DNA from 3 places in the Gryllotalpicola kribbensis genome. Region 2 is predicted to be linked to each of the others. Evidence: predicted binding sites of a transcription regulator. Region 2 holds the regulator's gene; each other region holds the start of a gene.
The links. Region 2 encodes HrcA, which represses chaperone genes, less so after heat shock. Its sites were predicted from a motif close to TTNGCACTCGNNNNNNNCGAGTGCNAA; they were not measured.
Positions count from the first base shown of each region.

Region 1: groES (co-chaperone GroES) is a predicted target of HrcA. The motif match lies at 1,588-1,614, and genes of this name have one in related genera.
Region 3: ABD716_RS01625 (Hsp20/alpha crystallin family protein) is a predicted target of HrcA. The motif match lies at 1,571-1,597, and genes of this name have one in related genera.

Region 1 is NZ_BAABBX010000015.1:91,702-95,962, forward strand. Features, by position in the region: gene ABD716_RS09830 (ABC transporter substrate-binding protein) at 1-42, opposite strand, end outside; gene rarD (EamA family transporter RarD) at 145-1,068, opposite strand; gene groES (co-chaperone GroES) at 1,205-1,501, opposite strand; gene ABD716_RS09845 (class I SAM-dependent methyltransferase) at 1,644-2,840, shown strand; gene ABD716_RS09850 (DUF4190 domain-containing protein) at 2,888-3,835, opposite strand; gene tsaD (tRNA (adenosine(37)-N6)-threonylcarbamoyltransferase complex transferase subunit TsaD) at 3,914-4,261, opposite strand, start outside.
Region 2 is NZ_BAABBX010000016.1:121,393-125,653, reverse strand. Features, by position in the region: gene dnaJ (molecular chaperone DnaJ) at 1-1,040, opposite strand, end outside; gene hrcA (heat-inducible transcriptional repressor HrcA) at 1,072-2,115, opposite strand; gene ABD716_RS12860 (DUF4870 domain-containing protein) at 2,216-2,587, shown strand; gene hemW (radical SAM family heme chaperone HemW) at 2,580-3,800, opposite strand; gene ABD716_RS12850 (DUF1990 domain-containing protein) at 3,803-4,261, opposite strand, start outside.
Region 3 is NZ_BAABBX010000002.1:77,895-82,155, reverse strand. Features, by position in the region: gene ABD716_RS01630 (NADP-dependent oxidoreductase) at 31-987, shown strand; gene ABD716_RS01625 (Hsp20/alpha crystallin family protein) at 1,056-1,508, opposite strand; gene ABD716_RS01620 (hypothetical protein) at 1,670-2,086, shown strand; gene ABD716_RS01615 (alpha/beta hydrolase) at 2,130-3,065, shown strand; gene ABD716_RS01610 (APC family permease) at 3,034-4,261, opposite strand, start outside.

The DNA of each region.
Region 1 (4,261 bases), on a different contig from region 2:
GATGGCTCCGACGGCGAGACGCCGGGAATGCGAGCTGCTCATGCTGCTCCTTACGAGGAATGTGTGCGTGACTCACGGGGCAGGGTGAAGCCCCGTTGCCTCGTCACGCTATGCGCCGAAAAGAGCGGGGATGGTTCCGGGGCGTTACGGTCGTGTAAAGGCGCGCCGCGACCCGCGCGACGCCCGCAGCAGGTCGATCGTGAGCAGGACGAGGGCGCCCCAGATCACGATGAAGCCGACCCAGCGCGCCGGCTCCATCTGCTCGTGCTCGACCGCGACGCCGATGATGAACTGGATGATCGGCGTCAGGTACTGCAGCAGGCCCATGTAGACGAGCGGCAGACGACGTGCCGCCGAGGCGAACAGCAGCAACGGCACCGCGGTGATCACACCGGCGAGCACGAGCAGCACCGTGTTGCCCGCGCCCGCGGTGCCGAAGACCACGCCGCCGCCCGTCGTGCCGACGACGATCAGCTCGACGACGGCGACCGGCACGAGCCACGCCGACTCGATGGTGAGGCCCGAGAGGGCATCCACCTCGCCGCCCACCTGCTTCTTGACGAAGCCGTAGAGTCCGAACGAGAACGCCAGCGTCAGCGCGATCCATGGGAACGCGCCATAGGCGATCGTGAGCACGACGACCGCCACGATGCTGATGCCGACGGCCGCCCACTGCAGCGGGCGCAACCGCTCGCGCAGCACGATCACGCCGAGGAAGACGAGCACGATGGGGTTGATGAAGTAGCCGAGCGCGGCCTCGACGACCTGGCCGGAGGACGTGGCGTACACGTACGTCTGCCAGTTGATGAAGATCAGGATGCCGGCGCCGGCCAGCGTGAAGAGGATGCGGCGCCTGCGCACGAGCGCCCACAGCCGCGCCCAGCCGCGCGTGGCGGTCAGCGCGATCGCGCAGAAGCCGAGCGACCAGATGATGCGCCAGGCGACGATCTCGAACGGGCCGGCCGGGGCGAGCAGCAGGAAGTAGAGGGGCAGCATGCCCCAGATGAGGTAGGCACCGAAGCCGAACAGCAGGCCGCTTCTGGTCGTGTCGTGCTCGCGGGGCGCCATCCTCCAAAGCTACGGGCGGAACGGGGCCTGCCACGCCGCGGCGGCCGGTCCACCTGCAAAAAAGTGGAGCCCGGGCCATAGCCCGGGCTCCACCGACGTGGTGCGACTCAGCGCACGAACGTTGTCGCTGACGCGGTCAGCGGACCACCACCGCGAGCACGTCGCGGGCCGACAGCACGAGGTACTCCTCGTTGTTGTACTTGACCTCGGTGCCGCCGTAGCGCGAGTAGATCACGCGGTCGCCGACGGCGACGTCGAGCGGAACGCGGTTGCCGTTGTCGTCGATGCGGCCGGGGCCCACGGCCAGGACCTCGCCCTCCTGCGGCTTCTCCTTCGCGGAGTCGGGGATCACGAGACCCGACGCAGTGGTCGTCTCTGCCTCGACCTGCTTGATCACGATGCGATCCTCGAGCGGCTTGATGGAGACCGACACGGTAGACCTCTTTCTTGTACGGTGTACTTCAAGACATGGGTTAGCACTCTCATACCGAGTGTGCTAAGCCGAGTCTAGGACCCCCTCTGGCACTCCTGCAAGGCGAGTGCCAAATGTGACGCACGCAGGACGAGGTGAGCGGATGCTTCGCGACGAACTCGTCGAACTCCTCAGCCCCGCGGGGCTGACGCTCCTCGACTCGCTGCCGCCCTACGAGTCGCAGCGCGACGTGGTGAAGCTCGTGGCCGCCCTGCGCGCCGAGGGGCATTCCCCCGCCCTCGTCGCCGCGGTGCTGACGCAGGCGAAGCTGCGCGCGAAGGCCGGCGGGTCGCACGGCAAGTTCGCCGAATTCGCCGGGCGCATGCTGTTCACCGAAGCGGGTCTCGAGCAGGCCACTCGGCTCGCGGTCGCGGCGCGGCACGCGGCGAGGTACCGCGCAGCGGGCATCCGCCGGGTCGCCGATCTCGGCTGCGGAATCGGGGGCGACGCAATGGCCCTCGCCGCGCTCGGACTCGAGGTGACCGCGCTCGATCGCGACGAGGTGACGGCCGCGATCGCGTCGTACAACCTCGCTCCCTTCCCCGACGCCGCCGTCGAGCAGGGCGACGCCGAGTCCTTCGACATCGCACGGGTCGACGGGCTCTGGCTCGACCCCGCCCGCCGCACGGCGGGCCACAGCGACACCCGCCGCCTCACCGATTCCGATGACTGGTCGCCGTCGCTCGACTGGGTGTTCAATGCCGCAAGCCGGATGCCCGTGGGCGTCAAGCTCGGCCCCGGGTTCGACCGCGAGCTCATCCCGGGCTCGGCCGAGGCGCAGTGGGTGTCGTTCGGCGGCCAGGTCGTCGAGCTCGTGCTGTGGTTCGGGGCGCTCGCGCGGCCGGGCATCACCCGCGCGGCGCTCGTGCTCGACGCCGCCGGCGCGCACGAACTGACCGCACCAGAAGACAGCGCGGACGAGCCGGTGGGCGAGCTCGGCGACTACCTCTATGAGCCCGACGGCGCCGTCATCCGCGCGCGTCTCATCGGCGACTTCGCCCGCTCGCTCGGCGGGCGCATGATCAGCGAAGGGATCGCCTATGTCACCGCCGACGCACCCGAGCGCACGCCGTTCGCGCAGGGTTTCCGCATCGTCGAGCGGCTGCCCTACCACGAGAAGGAGCTCAAGGCCGAGCTGCGCAAGCGCGGTATCGGCACGCTCGAGATCAAGAAGCGCGGGGTCGACGTCGACCCCGCGAAGCTGCGCACGCGGCTGGCGCTCAAGGGGAACGCGTCCGCCACCCTGATCCTCACCCGGGTCGCGGGGCGGCACACGGCGCTTCTCGCCGAAAGGCTCTAGCCACGCGAAAGGGCCCCGCCGCAGCGGGGCCCCGTCTCCGATCGCCGCTAGTAGCGGTAGGACGTTCCGCTCTGCGACGCCGCGACCGCGATGACGACCACGATGATCACGAAGAGCACGAAGAGCGCGAGCGTTCCGATGCCGACCCAGATGCCGGTCAGCGCAAGACCGCGCCCCTTCTCACCCGTGCGCTTGATCTGGTTGAGACCGACGAAGCCGAAGATGATGCCGACGATCTGGCCGACGAAGGGCACCAGGAAGACGCCGACGCCGGTGGAGATGATCGACACGATCGCCGAGACGTTCCAGCGCGGGCCGTAGCCCGAGCCGGCGTACGGACCGTACCCCTGCTGCCCCGGCGCGCCATAGGGCGGCTGCGGCGGCTGCGGCGGCCCGTACCCCGGCGCCGGCGGGGGAACCGGGGCGCCGACGGGCTGTGGCGGCTCGTACGGCGACTGCTCGTACTGCGGGGCCGCGAACTGCGCGGCGGGCGGCGTGCCGAGATCGGATGCCGGCGCGGGCGGCGCCGGCGGCGGCACGGGCGCCTGCTCGCCCGGCGTGTACGAGCCGGGCACGGGGCCGGCGGACTCCGCCGACGGCGGCACGGGCGGCGCAGGCGGTGCGGGCGGCACGGGCGGCCCATAGCTCGGCGGCGCAGGCGGGGCGGGTGGGGCCGGCGGTTCGAACGACGGGGCAGGCGGTGCCGCCGGCGGCTCCGGCGCGGTCGGGGTCTCGGGCGCGACGGGTGGCTCGGGCGGGACGATCGAGGGCGACTCTGGCTCGAACGGCACGGGGGTCGTCGCCGGCTCGGGCTCGCTCGGAGCGGGGGGTTCCGACGGCACGAGGGGGGTGTCGGGCTCGGCGGGAACCGTCGGCTCGTCAGGCTCGGCGGGAACGCTCGGCTCCTGCGGCTCGGCCGGCACCGTGGGCTCCTGAGGCTCTGCCGGAACGGTCGGCTCCTCGGGCGGCCGGGGAGGGTTCTGCGGGTCAGACATGACGCTCCTTCAGCGCGGGCTGTGTGCCCGCTGTAAAGCCCCATCGTCCCAGCGGGCCCGAGTGGGTGTCAACGGATCTCAGCGCACCTGGACGTCTGTGACGGGGAGCGTGGAATCCGCCCCGAAATCGAGCGTCGACGGCTCGTGGCCGGCCATGATCAGCTGCGCGGCGAGCGCCGCGATCATCGCCCCGTTGTCGGTGCACAGCGACAGCGCGGGAATCCGCAGAGCGATGCCCGCCTCAGCGCAGCGCTCGGCCGCGACCTCGCGCAGCCGCGCGTTCGCGACGACGCCGCCGCCGAGCAGCAGGCGCGGAACACCGCGATCGAGGCACGCGTTCACGGCTTTCGTGACGAGCACGTCGACGACCGCCTCGCGGAAGCTCGCGGCCACGTCGGCGACGGGCAGCTGCTCACCGGCATCCGT
Region 2 (4,261 bases):
CCCTTGTACTGCTTCGCGAAGCGCTCGATCAGCTCACGCTCGCCGCGCCCCAGCTTGGTCGGCGTCACGACCTGGATGCCGATGCGCAGGTCGCCTCGGCCGTTGCCGCGCAGCCGCGTGATGCCGCGGTTCTTGACCGTGAGGATCTCGGCGCTCTGCGTTCCGGCGTGCAGCTCGACGTCGACGGGCCCGTCGAGGGCCTGGAACGTCGTGGATGTGCCGAGGATCGCGTCGGCCATCGACACCTCAAGGGTCGCCAGCAGGTCGTCGCCGTCACGGCTGAAGACGTCGTCGTGCTTGACCTTGATCTCGAGGTACAGGTCGCCGTTCGGCCCGCCGGCGGGGCCGACCTCGCCGTGGCCGGGCAGCTGCAGGCGCAGGCCGGTGTCGACGCCCGCGGGGATGTCGACGGGGATGGTCTTGCGGGCGCGCACGCGGCCCTGCCCCTGGCAGGTGACGCACGGGGTGGCGATCACGGTGCCGTAGCCGCGGCACGTGCCACACGGGCTCGAGGTCATGACGTTGCCGAGGAGCGAGCGCACCGAGCGCTGGATCGAGCCCGTGCCGTGGCAGATGTCGCACGTGACGGGGTGCGTGCCGGGCTCGCAGCACGAGCCCTGGCACCGCTCGCACAGCACGGCGGTGTCGACCTCGAGGTCGCGGTGAGCGCCGAAGATCACATCGGCGAGGTCGATCTCGACCCGCAGCAGCGCGTCCTGGCCGCGCTCGCGCCGCGACTTGGGTCCACGGCTGCTGCCACCGCCGCCGAAGAAGGTCGAGAAGATGTCCTCGAAGCCGCCGAAGCCCTGCGCGCCGCCGCCGAAGGGGCCCGCCTGCGGGCCGAGGTCGTACTGCTCGCGCTGCCGCGGGTCCGACAGCACGTCGTAGGCGTGCGTCACGAGCTTGAACCGCTCCGCGGCTTCCGGGCTGGGGTTCACGTCGGGGTGCAGCTCGCGCGCGAGGCGGCGGTACGCCTTCTTGATCTCGTCGGCGCTCGCGTCGCGCTCGACGCCCAGGACTTCATAGTGGTCTGCTGCCATGAACTGGCGGCTCCTTAGTGTTCGTGGATTCTCAGGCCTGATCGCCGAGCGCGCGGCTCAGATAGCGGGCGACAGCCCGCACGGCGGCCATGTTGGTGGAGTAGTCCATGCGCGTCGGCCCGAGCACGCCGAGCCGAGCGACCGGCCCGCTCGCCGCGCCGTAGCCCGTCGTCAGCACCGAGGTCTCGGCGAGGCCGAACGGCTCGTTCTCGCGGCCGATCGACACGCTCACGTCGCGGTTGCCGCCGACGCCGTGCTGTTCGGCGGCCATCTCGCCGAAGAGCTTGAGCAGCTCGACCTGCTCTTCGATCGCCTCCATGATCGGGAAGATGCTGCCGGTGAAGTCGTGCTCGGTGCGCACCAGGTTGGCGGTGCCGGCCATGATCAGCCGCTCCTGCCGCGTCGACCCAATGATCGCGCCCACCGACTCCACGAGCTCGCCCGCGAGGGGGCGCAGCGTCTCGGGGAAGCCGTCGACGATGGCCGGCAGCACCGCCGAGGCATCCGCCATCGGCATGCCGACGAGCGCGGCGTTGGTCGCGTCGCGCAGCGCACGCAGCGCCGCGTCGTCGTAGTCGACGCTCAGCTCGACGACGCGCTGCTCGACCACGCCCGTGTCGGCGATCAGCACCGTCAGCACGCGGCGGGGAGCCAGGGCGACGAACTCGAGGTGCTGGATGCGGGCGCGCGAGACCGAGGGGTACTGGATGAGCGCGACCTGGTGCGTCAGCTGGGCGAGCGCGCGCACGGTGCGCGTCAGAACGTCGTCGATGTCGACGGATTCGCCGAGGAAGATCTCGATGGCGTGCCGCTGCGCGGGCGACAGCGGGCGGATGTCTGCCAGCTGATCGACGAAGACGCGGTAGCCCTTGTCGGTCGGCACCCGACCGGACGAGGTGTGCGGGGCGGCGATCAGCTCCTCGTCCTCGAGAAGAGCCATGTCGTTGCGGATCGTGGCGGCCGAGACGCCGAAGCGGTGCTTGTCAACGATCGTCTTCGAGCCCACCGGCTCGCGGGTGGCCACGTAGTCCTGCACGATCGCCCGGAGCACTGCGAGTCCACGTTCCGAAACCATCGACGACGCTCCCTTCGCCCGACTAGCACTCAATACCTATGAGTGCCAATACTAACCCGGCTACGCTGACTCGAAACTAGCGTCATGGAGGTCGCACACCTTGTCGTACACACCGCCGCCGCTGCGCCAGAGCGAAGAGCGCACCTGGGCGATCCTCACGCACGTCATCGCAGGCGGCCTCAACCTCGTCACCGGCGGCCTCTTCGCCGGTCTCATCGGCGCGATCGTGGTCTACGTCGTCTTCAAGGACCGCGGCCCGCTCATCCGCCAGCACGCGACGACCACGCTCAACTTCCAGATCACGCTGATCATCGTCGAGATCATCGGCTGGATCCTCGCGTTCGTGCTGGTCGGATTCTTCATCCTCGCGGCCGCGTGGATCGTGAACATCGTCTTCAGCATCATGGGCGCCCTGGCGGCGAGCCGCGGCGAGCCGTACACCTACCCGCTGGCGATCCGCTTCTTCAAGTAAGCCGGCGCACGACCGCGTCGGCGAGCAGCCGGCCGCGCAGGGTGAGGCGGATGCTGCCGCCGATCGCCGCCGCCCCGTCGATCAGCCCTTCGGCGATCAGCCCGGCGACCTCCGGGCGGGCGGCGCGGTCGAGCTCGGCGACCGGCAGTCCTTCCGCGATGCGGACCTTCAGCAGGATGTCCTCGACGCGTCGGGTCTCGTCGTCGAGCGTCTCGCGGCCGGCCGCCGGCGACGCGCCCTGCAGCACGCGCGCGGCGTAGGCGGCGGGGTGCTTGACGTTCCACCAGCGCACGCCGCCGACGTGGCTGTGTGCGCCCGGGCCGACGCCCCACCAGTCGGCCCCGCGCCAGTAGCCGAGGTTGTGCCGCGAGCGGTGCCCCGGCCCCTTCGACCAGTTCGACACCTCGTACCACTCGTAGCCGGCTCGAGCCAGCGCGGCATCCGCGAGCTCATACATGTCTGCGGTGAGGTCGTCGTCAGGCTCGGCCACCCCGCCGCGCCGGATCTGCCTGGCGAGCTTGGTGCCCTCTTCCACGATGAGCGCGTAGGCGCTGAGGTGATCGGGCGCGCAGGCGAGCGCGGCGTCCAGTGAGCGTTGCCAGTCGTCGAGGCTCTCACCCGGAGTGCCGTAGATGAGGTCGAGGCTGACGTCGAGCCCGGCCTCGCGCGCCCACTCGACGACGAGCGGCACCCGCTCGGGGTCATGGGTGCGCTCGAGCGTCGCGAGAACGCTCGGCACCGCCGACTGCATGCCGAAGCTCACCCTCGTGAAGCCGGCGTCGGCGAGCTGCCGCAGCGCAGCGGCGTCGACGGAGTCGGGGTTCGCCTCGGTCGTCACCTCGGCCCCCGGGGTGAGCCCCCAGGTGTCGCGCACGGCCGCGAGCATGCGCGCGAGGTCACCGGGCGGCAGCAGCGTCGGCGTGCCGCCGCCGAAGAAGACGGTCGAGACGGCGCGGCCCGGCACGCCCGATGCCTCCAGCGCGCGGGCGGCGAACCGCACCTCGGCGATCGCCTGGTCCGGGTAATCCGCCTGCTTCACCCCACGCAGCTCGGTAGCGGTGTAGGTGTTGAAATCGCAGTAGCCGCAGCGCACGCGACAGAACGGCACATGCAGGTAGACGCCGAAATCGCGCGCCTCGGCACCGGCGGCTGCCTGCGCGGGCAGACGGCCGTCCTCAGGCGCGGGGTCGCCGAGGGGAAGAGCGGACGGCACGGTCAGTCGGCCGCGTTGATGGGGTGCAGCGCGCGCAGGTACTTCGCCGTGATGCCCTTGCGCACCTGAGCGTACACAGGCGCGAGCAGTCGCCAGCCGAACGAGGCGGGGCGCGAGAAGCTGCGCACCGTGAGCCACACCGAGTCGTCGTCGCGGTGCTCGAGGATGAAGGCCTCCTCGCCGCTCGCCGGATGCCCGTGCAGCGTGCCGTAGGCGAAGCCGACGCGGTTCGGGTCGTCGATGACGTAGACGACGCGCACGGGCGCGTCGACGGTGATCGGGCCGACCTTCGTGCGGAGAACCGCCGACATGCCATTCGCGATCAGCGGCTCGCCCTCGTCGTTGTAGACCGACTCTGTGCCGCCGACGTCGCGCATGCCGACGGGCGTGCCGTCGTCGCTGTAGCGGATGCCCGCGTACTGCTCCCCCGTGCCGAGGTCGACGTTCGTGACCTTCAGGCC
Region 3 (4,261 bases), on a different contig from region 2:
CCGCCCGCCGCAAGATGAGAGGCTGGCTCTATGGCCCGATTTGCGCGATTCGACCGATTCGGCCCGACGGCAGAGGTGCTGCGCATCGTCGACGAGGAGCCCCCGCACCCCGGCCCGGGCGAGGTGCGCGTGCACGTGTGCGCCAACGGGCTCAACCCGGTCGACTACAAGATCATGCACTCGGCGCAGTCCGCGGCCAACTACGGCATCACGGACCCGGCCGCGACGCCTGGTGGCACGGGGGTGGGGTTCGACTTCGCGGGCGACATCGACGAGGTGGGCGAGGGCGTCACCCGCTTTAGGCTCGGCGAGGCCGTGCTCGGCGGGCGCCGCCACCGCGCGATCGGCGACTTCGTGATCATCGCCGCAGAAGGCGCGGATGCCGAGCGCGACGGCGTCCTCATCGAGAAGCCAGAGGCGCTCGACTACGACACGGCAGGGGCCCTGCCGGTCGCAGGGCGCACGGCGATCGCGGCACTCGACCGTGTCGGCGCGGGCCCCGGCGATACGGTGCTCGTGAGTGCCGCCGCCGGGGGAGTGGGCGTGATCGCGGCGCAGCTCGCGGTTCTCCGCGGCGCGACCGTGATCGGCACGGCGAGCGAGCGCAACCACGAGTTCCTGCGCGAGCTGGGCGTCACGCCCGTCGCCTACGGCGACGGCCTGGTCGAGAGGCTGAGGGATGCCGCGCCCCAGGGTTTCACCGCCGCGCTCGACAACAACGGGCCCGACTCGGTCGACGCCGCGCTCGCCCTGGGCGTGCCGCTCGAGCGCATCAACACGATCGCCGCCCGCGGCCATCGCGGCGCACAGGGCGTCGGCAACCCGCAGGCGACGATGGAGCAGTTCGGCGAGATCGTGCGCCTCGTCGCCGACGGGCAGGTCACGGTGCCGATCGAGGCGATCTACCCGATCGAGCGGCTCGCCGAGGCATACGCGCGCCTCGAGACCGGCCACGTGCGCGGCAAGCTCGTCGCGGTGACGAGGTAGCGCAGGCGAGGCATCCGCCCCCGATACGAGAAAGACCCCGGCGAACCGGGGTCCTTCTGCTTCCGTGCTTATGCGCCAGCGGGCTCGCTGTGCGCCTCTTCGACGGCGGGGTGCGTCGTCTCGGCGCGCGAGCTCACGGCGATCTTGCGCGGCTTGGCCTTCTCGCTCATCGGGATCGTGATCGAGAGCACGCCGTTCGAGTAGTCGGCGGTGATGTTCTCGGTGTCGATGCCCTGGCCGAGGCTCAGCTGGCGCAGGAACGTGCCGCCCTGGCGCTCGCGGGTCAGCCACTTGACGCCCTCGCCCGTCGCCAGCGTGCGCTGGGCGCGGATGGTCAGCAGCTGGCCGTCGACGTCGATGTCGACCGAGCCCGGGTCGATGCCCGGCAGGTCAGCAGACAGGACGTAGGTCTCGCCGTCCTTGTAGAGGTCCATCGGCATGAGCCGCGGGCCGGCGGGGCGGTCGAGGAACGAGCCCGCCAGGCGGTCGAACTCGCGGAAGGGATCGAAGTTCATTGCCATGTGAATCAGCTCCTTCTCTGTAGTCCCAAGGTTGAGCCACCTCGACTCAACTAGGACTGACATTAGCACTCGAACACCGAGAGTGCCAGATCCATTCCGCCATACCCGACGTTCAGCGGGCACCCGGCTCCCGGTCGGTTTCGCGGGGTCATAATGAGCGTGTGATCGGAAGCTCACTCGCTCGGCAATTGCGGGATGCCGGGTTGGAATGGCATCCCGCTCCGGGCGACTTCTTCCGCATCGAAGGCCCCGAATTCGCCTCAGACGAGACGTTCACCGTCTCGGACATGACCATCGAGCCGCACGAGTTCGACACAGGCACGATCCTCGGCTTCAACGGAACGACCGAGTGGGCGCTCGACTCCGTCGCGCTCGAGCAGGCGCTGTGGCTGCCTCGCGAGGATCAGCTGCGCGAGCGCCTCGGCGGCGCGTTCCGGGCACTGACCGCGCGTCCCGACGGCGCCTGGCGCGTCACGACGCACAGCGGTGGCGCAGACCACGACTTCGAGGCCGCCGACGCGGCATCCGCATATGCATTCGCTCTTCTGGCGCTGATCGATGTCACGGCGCTCCGGTAGCCGCTCGGCGCCCTTCCCGGTCGGTCCCTGGCTATGGACCGCCATGATGCTGCCCTTCGCGCCGTGGCAGTCGCGCAAGCTCAACGCGACGCCGGTGAGCACGGTCGACTACCTCCTCGACGTCGACTACGTCGGCGACGGCCACCCCGGTCACCGGCTCGACGTGCTGACGCCGCATCGCGAAGCCGGAGACACCGCGGCGCTCCCGGTGTACGTCTACTTCCACGGCGGCGGCTGGACGAGCGGCGACAAGTCGGCGCTCACCAAGTACTGCGCCGTGCAGGCGGCCACCGGCATCGTCGTCGTGAACGTCAACTATCGCCGCGCCGGACTGCGCGGCGGCGGCTTCGGCATGCGGCACATGCTGAACGACGCGAACGAGGCGCTGCGCTGGGTGGTCGCCCACATCGCCGAGCACGGCGGAGACCCGAGCACGATCGTGCTCGGGGGCGACTCCGCCGGGGCGCAGATCGCCGCCCTGCTCGGCGCGACCACGACCCGGCCCGAGCTGGCCTCGCACTTCCGCCTGCGCCCCGCCGTCACCCGCGAGGAGCTCGGCGGCCTGGTGCTGCACTGCGGCGCGGTCGACTTCTCCGTCGTCTTCGAGCCGGGGTTCATCATGAGCCACGACTTCGTGCGCATGCTGCTTCCCGGCTATCGCAGGCACCGCATGAAGCCGGCGTCGCTGCAGCGAGCATCGCGCTGGCTGAGTCCCATCGAATGGGTCGACGAAAGCTTCCCGCCGGTGCTCGTCACGACCAGCGAGCGTGACATCTTCTACCGCGCGAACGTCAACTTCGTGAAGGCGGCGGAGCGCGCGGGCATCCCAGTCGAGTTCGTCAGCTACGGCTGGGACGCGCGCAACACCGAGCACACGTGGCAGCAGGACGCCGGCCACCCCGAGTCGGTCGAGGTGTACGAGCGCCTCCAGCACTTCATCGGGCAGGTCAGCTCACGTGTACGATCGGCCGACGCTTAGGGTTCTTCTCGGCTTCGCGCAGCACCTCGCGCGTGACGGGCGCGATCTCGCCGGTGCCGTCGAGCAGGAAGCGCGCCATGTTCGAGATCGGGTTGCCCTCGTTCCACTGGAAGTAGATGCTCGGCACGATGCCGGTCAGCTCGCGGATCTCGAGCAGCACCGCGGCGATGGCGTTCGGCACCGAGATGCTCTCGAGCTGCAGCACGCGGTAGCCGTGCTTCTCGACGCCCCGCACGAGCAGCGGCTCGACGAAGTCGGAGGCGTCCTGCTGCACGCGCGGCTTCGGCAGCACCTCGATGAAGAGCAGCCGGGCGCCCTGCGGGATGTGGCTGAAGTAGCGCTCCGACTTGCTCTTGGCGCTGTACTCGTCCTTCGTGTCGGGGCCCGGCTCGTGCGCGACGATGCGGATCACACCGGACTCGTCCTCGGCGTCCTCCAGCAGCCACGCCTCGGCGACGGCGTCGAAGGTCACGTCTGAGGCTCGCAGCTCGAACGAGCGCTTGGCGCGCGAGACGAGCGAGATGACGAGGATCGCGAGGATGAACAGCGCGGCGATGCGCACGCCGTCCGGCCGTTCGATGACGTTCACGACCGTCGAGTACAGGAACGCCACGGTGACGAAGCCGAACGACCAGATCCGTGCGCGCTGCCGGTGGCGGAACGCCGAGATCGTCACCGCGAGGGCGGCCGAGCACATCAGCACGAGCACGCCCGTGGCGTACGCCCCGCCCTGCGCGTCGACGTTCGCGCGGAAGACCAGGGTGATCAGGAAGCCGATCAGGGCGAACACGACGACGAGCGGGCGCACCGCGCTCGCCCACTGCGGCGCCATGCCGTAGCGCGGCAGGTAGCGCGGCACCAGGTTGAGCAGGCCGGCCATCGCGGATGCCCCGGCGAACCACAGGATGAGGATGGTCGACAGGTCGTAGACGCTGCCGAACGCCGGCCCGAGGTACTCGTGCGCGAGATAGGCCAGGGCGCGGCCGTTCGCCGGGCCGCCCGCCTGGAAGGCCTTCTGGGGAATGAGCAGCGTCGTCGCGAGGCTCGACGTGATGAGGAACGCGCTCATGATCGCAGCGGCGGTGGCGAGCAGGCGCTTCGTGCCGCGGATGCGGCCCATCGGCAGCTTCCCGGTGTCGTGGGGGCCGCCCTTGATCTGCGGCATCACCGCCACCCCGGTCTCGAAGCCGGACATG